DNA from 2 places in the Sphingobium sp. B11D3B genome. Region 1 is predicted to be linked to the other one. Evidence: riboswitches for the same ligand, from Rfam matches in the RefSeq annotation. Region 1 holds a riboswitch; the other holds the start of a gene.

Evidence for each region. A riboswitch is a leader RNA that binds a small molecule or an ion and turns the genes downstream of it on or off. The one in region 1 is predicted to bind cyclic di-GMP.
Region 2: another riboswitch for cyclic di-GMP. It lies ahead of M2333_RS02880 (autotransporter domain-containing protein); the one in region 1 lies ahead of M2333_RS11565 (autotransporter-associated beta strand repeat-containing protein).

Annotation. Positions count from the first base shown of each region.
Region 1 covers NZ_JAOQOF010000001.1:2,476,020-2,479,429, forward strand. The annotation lists gene M2333_RS11550 (hypothetical protein) at 1-248, opposite strand, end outside; gene M2333_RS11555 (DUF4431 domain-containing protein) at 250-681, opposite strand; gene M2333_RS11560 (hypothetical protein) at 770-1,339, opposite strand; cyclic di-GMP riboswitch class I at 1,672-1,747, shown strand; gene M2333_RS11565 (autotransporter-associated beta strand repeat-containing protein) at 2,232-3,410, shown strand, end outside.
Region 2 covers NZ_JAOQOF010000001.1:599,262-602,671, reverse strand. The annotation lists gene M2333_RS02880 (autotransporter domain-containing protein) at 1-1,804, opposite strand, end outside; cyclic di-GMP riboswitch class I at 2,005-2,079, opposite strand; gene M2333_RS02875 (pyridoxal phosphate-dependent aminotransferase) at 2,379-3,410, opposite strand, start outside.

The DNA.
Region 1 (3,410 bases):
CCGATCATCGGCGGCGACGTTTTGCTGCCGTCGAGGTCGACATAGAGCATAGCCTGGCGATCAGTCTGACCCGCCTGTCCCTTTGGGTCGAACAGGGCGCGGCTCGGGCACGGCTGGCGAACGCAGCGGACGCCAGTATCGCCGATGTGCAGGCGCGCCGCGTGCGCTTGATCGTCGTTCGCCACCAGAGGTGGCGGCGCCACCTGGGCACCGGCAAGGGCGAGCATGGCAATAAGGGGGGCGCTCATCTTATCTCCTGTCCTGCTGATCGTCCATGCCGGCCGCGCTGCTGTCGCGGACGACAACGGATCCCGCGAACACCACCATCGGCGCATGGTGATGGCCGGTATGGGCGCCGACCGCTCTGCCCGCCACGGTCACGTCCTGACCGACAGCGTGCTGGAGCGCGCGAAGAAGCGCTGGCTCCATGGCATGAACCTGCACCCGGTCGAACCGCTCGCTGCCATCGGCAAATTCGCCATCTTCCAGACATATGCGGCGCGGCAGTTCCAGTATGAAAACCTGTTCTTCGGCGTCGCCCTGAGCGACACTTTCATAATTGGGCGGGCCGGGGAAGCTCTGAAGCGTCAGCTTACCGGCAACGGTGACGAGAGCGTCTGGGCGGGTGGCGTTTACGCAACGCTGAGCGATCTCGTTCCCCGCAGCGGGCACGGCGGGCATAACGCATACGGCGCCGACCAGTGCGATCCATTCAAGCTGCACCCGTCTCACCGCGTGCGTGCGGCCCCTCAATACCACCGGCAACATGCTACCGATTGTCCAACCCATTGCGTGTCCTCGTCTCTCGGATTTGGTCTTTGCCGGCGATCATGTCATCCCGCAGCTTTTGCAGCCCTGCCCGGACTTGGGCCAACTCTTCGGCGGGGCGCTCCTTGGACGTAACGCCGTTGGCGTGCGCGGCGTCCCAGGCGAGCGCGGAATCGATGTGCGCTACGGCCGCGTCGACATCGCCGAACGCATATTCATTGATCGGCCGGCCGACGGATTCGCTCAGTGCGGAAAAGAGAGGCTGATTCTCGGCCAGCCGTTCCGGCTCGGCGGCAAGAAGGAAACGATAGCGAAGCTGGCCGATGTAGAACCAGCGTACCGCGTCATCCATTCGGCCTTCGGCCATCAGCTTCGTCGCAAGAATGTACAAGGCGGCGGGATGCACAGTCTCCGCTTCCGCAATGATTTGCTCGGGCATCTGTTGGGCGGGATCGGCGGGCATGGCTTGCTTTTCTTCCGCTGCAAGGGCCGCGGACAATGTCAGCGCAAAAGCTGGAATCAGTGCGGCTAAATTCTTGTGTGACACGAGGGCGCCCTTTTCCACAGCCATTGTGAACTTAAGCCGTCTTCCCTAGCATGCTCACGCCATTGAGACGGATAACTGATTGGTCGAGCGGCGGCATCCATGGCCGCCTTCAGTTCCAATAGACCCGCCAAGGCTGCTCCTGAGTTCCGCCATATTCCGCTAGGCGCAGCTCGTTGTCAGGCCCCAAATGCCGATGCCACGTTAGCGCGAGCGGCCGCTTCCTTAACAATCAACGCGGTACCGCAGCGCATTAACCATCTCTTTTTCCTACGAGATGATTTTATTGCTGTTAATTTTCGTAAATTGCATCTAAGGGCCGGTTAATGCGAGTCTTCTTGAAAGAAAATCAGCATTAAACCCGACAATGGCAAACCATCGGCGACGATGGGACGCAAAGCTTCCGGTCTCGAAAGAGATAGCGGGGATGCCGAAGGAACAAAAAGTGCCCGACATATCTTGTCGTGTAGTTGCGCCATCTCTCTCTAGACTTCAGCGCCCTGCTCTACAAAAATATGAGTTCAGCCTTTCCTGCATATTTTCGTGCAGCGGGCAGCGCGATACTATATACGCCGTGCCTTCTAAGGTAGGCGTGACAAGCGCCAATGCCTCAGCCACATATCTCGGCCACAGTCCGCTCGCCCACCGCGCCCTGCATCGCTCGGCCCCGCCTGCGATCGCGCTGAGCACCCAAGTCTTTCCGCGGAGGGAGACTGGCCTTTCTGTCACAGCGGATTGGGCAACCACGCAGCCAACTGGAACGCGGCGGGCAGCCTCAGCGGGGGCGCTGAGGCCAAAGCCTTGGCCAATCGACCACAGCACTCGCTGAAAAACCAACGGGGCAGAAGCGGCGCTCTACGCCCTGCTGCTGCCGCGCGCAACGATTACATCTAGATTTTTCAATACTTTGGGGGAAATCATGAATAAGCAAGCCAAGTTTCTCGTGTCGGCCGGTGTCACGGCCTTGTTGGTGGCGGCTTCATCCGCCGCGTCTGCTCAGAGCAGTGATCCGATCATCGTCGATGGGCAGAACGGCACCGGAAAAGTGGTCTCCGGCAACGCGGCGCTGTCCGGCAATAGCAACGTGGTCGGGAACAGCGTCGCTGTCGGAGAGGCTGATCGCCAGACGGTTTACACCAACTTCCGCACCGAAGGCGGCGCCGGCTCGGGCGGTGGTGCCGGTCTTGGCGGCGTGTTCTTCATTGATAGCGGCGCAACCCTAACGCTGAATAATGTGAGCTTTGCGAACAATCACGTCAAAGGCGGCGAAGGCGGTGGAATTGCCACGTCGTCGGTCGCGCCGATCGCGGTTTCAGTCGTCGGCGCCTCGGCAGATGCGTCCGCTGCCAGCATTCTGCAGCCGACATTGAGCGACGTGACTTACAATGGAAACGGGCAGTTCGTCGTCAACAAGATCATTTCTATCGGAGACAATACGCTCATTCAGGCCGGCGCAGGTATTGCCCAAAAGCTCGGTGACGGCTCGGTCGGCCAGGTGAACGCGACGATCACGGAGATCAATCCCGCGGGCAGCAACGCTTATGGGACGCTTAATGAAATAAGTCTGTCAGGCGGCATCGCGATCGATTCCTCCAACGTCGTCAGCGGCCTGCTGAGCGGCGGCAACACCGTCACTCTGAACGCCCCGGTGGCGGCTGCCGATGTGATGAGGGGCCAGACGGTCTATTACAAGGACACCAATAACGTCACGCGGACTGCTACGGTCAGTCAGGTCAACTATAACAGTGACAACAAAGTCACTTCCTATGTGCTCAATGAGTCGATTTCCGCGAACGGCCCGATCGACACGCCGGCTGTATCGGCCTTCGCGGTAACACGTTTCCAGTCGGCCTCCAGCTCGACGCTTTCGAACACGATTACGCCAACCGGACCGCTAGGCGGCTTTGCCGTGGGCATGACCGTCCAGGGCGCTGGCGTTCCGGCCAACACCGTCGTTACGGCTGTCGATCTGAACAGCGGTGTCGTCACCCTTTCGAACGCGATCGACCTCCAGCAGGTGACGTCGCTGAAGGCATCCTTCAGCCCCCTGATCTCGAACGGGAGCGGCAGCGCGACCATCCAGGTGGGCTCCATCGCG
Region 2 (3,410 bases), 1.9 Mb from region 1:
CCGTGAGGTCAAAGGCGCCGCCGGTGACATCCAGCGCACCGTCGAAGAGAGCGCCATTGCCGGTGAAAGCGAGCGCACCTTCGCCCGCCTTGACGAACCTGCCCTGGCCGACCAACGTGCCGGCGAAAACGGTATCACCGCTCTGGTCGAGCACGAGCACGCCGCCGTCGGTGGAGACAAGGCCAGCTTCTCCGACAGTGAGCGAGCCCAGGGTCGCCTGATAGGTGGAGCCACCCACGCCCAGCACGCCCCCTTCGACGACATAGGCCTGACCCACACCGAATGCGTCGCTGCTGGCAGCGTTCAGCGTCCCTTCGCGGACCGTCCAGCCGGTCGTCCCTGTCCCCGTGAGCGTCCAGGTGCCGGTCCCTACCTTCACGAACTCATCGAAATCATAATATTGCGTGCCGACCAATCCGGCATCGAACGATGCGTCGATCACGCCGCCCAGCGCCAGGGTATTGGTACCGCTCGCGATATCCGCATCCGCGACGAGGCCGATGATGTTGGAGCCGGCATGCAACTCCAGCGTCACGTCGCCGGCGCCCATCAGAATGGCGTGGCCGAAGGAAGGCGAGGCCTCGATGGTGCCCGAGTTGGTGATCATGGTCGCCGCGCTGTTGGTGACGATACCGGTTTCACCCAGGATCGACCCGGAATTGGTGATCTGGACCATGCCGCTGAGCGTGTCTGCATCGACAGCCGCGATCCCGCTCAGCGATTGCAGCGTGCCGGTGTTGCTGATAACCACATCGCCAAGCGGCGTGCGCGCCTGAACTGCGCTTCCGGTTCTGCCGGTGACAATGCCGCTGTTGGTGATGGTGATTTTACCAGAGCCGGGCGCATCCTCGTCGAAGCCGGCGACGGCGAGAATGCCGGTGGTGCCCTCCGCAATGCCTGCGTTGGTGATGGTGATATTGCCGATCTGCGAGGCGCCCTGAATCGCCGGGCCGTTGGCCGAGATAGCCTCACCCTGCTCCTGATTGTCGATCACCACTTCGCCGTTCGGCGTCCAGCCGACCAGCGCCTGATTGTTCACCGAAGACACGTAGGCGTTGTTCGTGATTTTCGCCAAACCGTTGTAATTGACGACGCGGATACCCGCCGCCTGAGCCTCCACCTGGCCAGTGTTCGTCACGGTCACTTCGACCGGCTCGGCATCGTTGAAACCGCCGTCGGCGTAAATTCCCCGCTGGGTGAAGTCTGCGGCCCCGTTGGTTTGCTGGACCGTGATGGCCCCGCTATTGGTGATGTTCACCGATCCTGCGTTGGTGGTGGCAGAGATGCCATTGGTTTCCACGCCTGAGACCGTCAGCGCGGCGCCATTCTCGATCGCGATGTCGCCCGCGATCTGGTTGCGAACCCAAATGCCACCGCTGCCACCCACGCTGTTGACCGTGACGTCCGGGCCCAAGGTGACCGAGATGTCGTTCCGACCCTGGATATTGGAACTGACGTTTACGCCGCCATTATCAGTGGTGCTGATCGTGGAATTGGTGATGAGCAGCGTCGACGTAATGTCGCCAGAGGCTGTATTGTCCCACGTATAATAGCTGACGCCATCGCCCGTGATACTCCACTCGTCCTGTGCGCCGTTCACAGTGAGGCTGGTATCGCCTCCTTCAATACGAGCCTTAACCGACGAGGGTTCGCAGAAAAACAGGGTCACATCACCCTCAGCTTGGCAAATGCCCGGCTCGGCGTGGGCGGCCGATGCGCCTGCCAACATCCCCGCAATGCCGACGCTGCTGAACAGACCGGCCTTGAGAGCCTGCCGAACGGCGCCCCGCGTTTTGATTGCCATGCCCTGCATTCCGAAATCCCCTCGTGTGGGCCCACCGCCCAGATGATGTGAAGGGCAAACCGCCATGCAGGTGCGGTTCAACGGGATTTGAGACAGGGATCGAAGCGCGACGACAGGGAGCGCAGCCTGAGGTTCAAACGAACCCCATGACCTTCTCACAGCAGGTTACACACGATATCCGAAAATGCTCTGTTTCATCCCCCGGTGGCCCCGCTACCCCATTGGGGCCGGAGGCTTTGCGTCCCGCCGTTACCGACAGTTTGCCCTTGTCGAAGGCAACGAACACCCTTGGGAACGCCCATGGGCGGAGCCGTCATCTTCAGGAGGAATATTAACGTTAGCTGAGCGGCAGCGCAACAAAAAAGCCCGCCCTCGTCGAGATGATGCGCATGCAGATCGGAGCCATGCAGCTGATTTGTCGTGTGAAAATCGTCGCCCTCGGTCTGGAGCGGGGTCATAACCGGCCGTGTTAAGCCGATAACCATGGTTAACGGATGCGCAAGCAAGACGTCGATTGCACTGCAATCCGCTCCTCTAAAATATGGTTGGGGACCACCCGCCCGCGACGCGATCGTTACAGCCGTCGCTGGTCGGGCAACCACGCCGAAAGGCGCCGCACGGCCTCCCGCACTTCGGCTTCCGTGATCGCAAAGCTCAGCCGGATGAACCGATGTCCATTGACCGGATCGTGGTCGACCCCCGGCCCCGTGGCGAGCCCAGTCTCAACGAGCAGCTTCTTGCAGAACGCCGGGCTATCGTCGGTAAAGTCGCTGACATCCGCATAGATGTAGAAGGCACCATCCGGCGGCGCGATGCGTCGCAGGCCAAGGGCTGGCAAGGCTTCCATGAGAATGTCCCGGTTGCGGGCATAAGTGGCGCGATGCGCTTCCAGCTCTGACGTGCAGTCCAGCGCCGCCAAAGCGGCATGCTGACTGATCGACGGCGCGGTTAGGAACAGGCTGCCCATATAGGCGCGTGCTCGCTCGACCATGGCGCGCGGCACATAGAGCCAGCCGAGCCGCCAGCCGGGCATGCAGTAATATTTGGAGAAGCTGCTGACGATCATCGCGTCGGCTGCGAATTCCCCCATCGAGCGGCAAGGCGCGCCATAGCTCAGGCCATGGTAGATTTCGTCCGAGATGATCGCGATGCCGCGCTCCGCGCAGAGCCGCGCAATCGCCTCCAGTTCAGCCGGCGCAATAATCGTTCCGGTGGGGTTGGCCGGGCTGGCGACGATCACGCCCTGCGGGGGCGGATCGAGCGCGGCGAGCGCGCGCGCCGTCAACTGGAAGCGCGTCTCTTCGCCGCATTCGATCTCGACCGGCGTCATGGTGAGCGCGCGCACGGTGTTGCGATAGGCGACATAGCCCGGCCGGGCCATGGCGATCCGATCACCCGCCTTAAACCGGGTGCTCAGCGCAAGGACCAATGCCGGCGAGGCGCCGCAGGTGAGCAGGAACTGATCCGGCTCCGCCGCTATGCCGTACCGCTCCCGATAGAGTTGGACGAGACGCGCCTGCAGCGCATGACTCTCCCAATAACCCATCGGATCGATGCCAAGCGCGTCGCGCGCAGCATCCAACGCGGCCTGCGGTGCCCCCGTGGA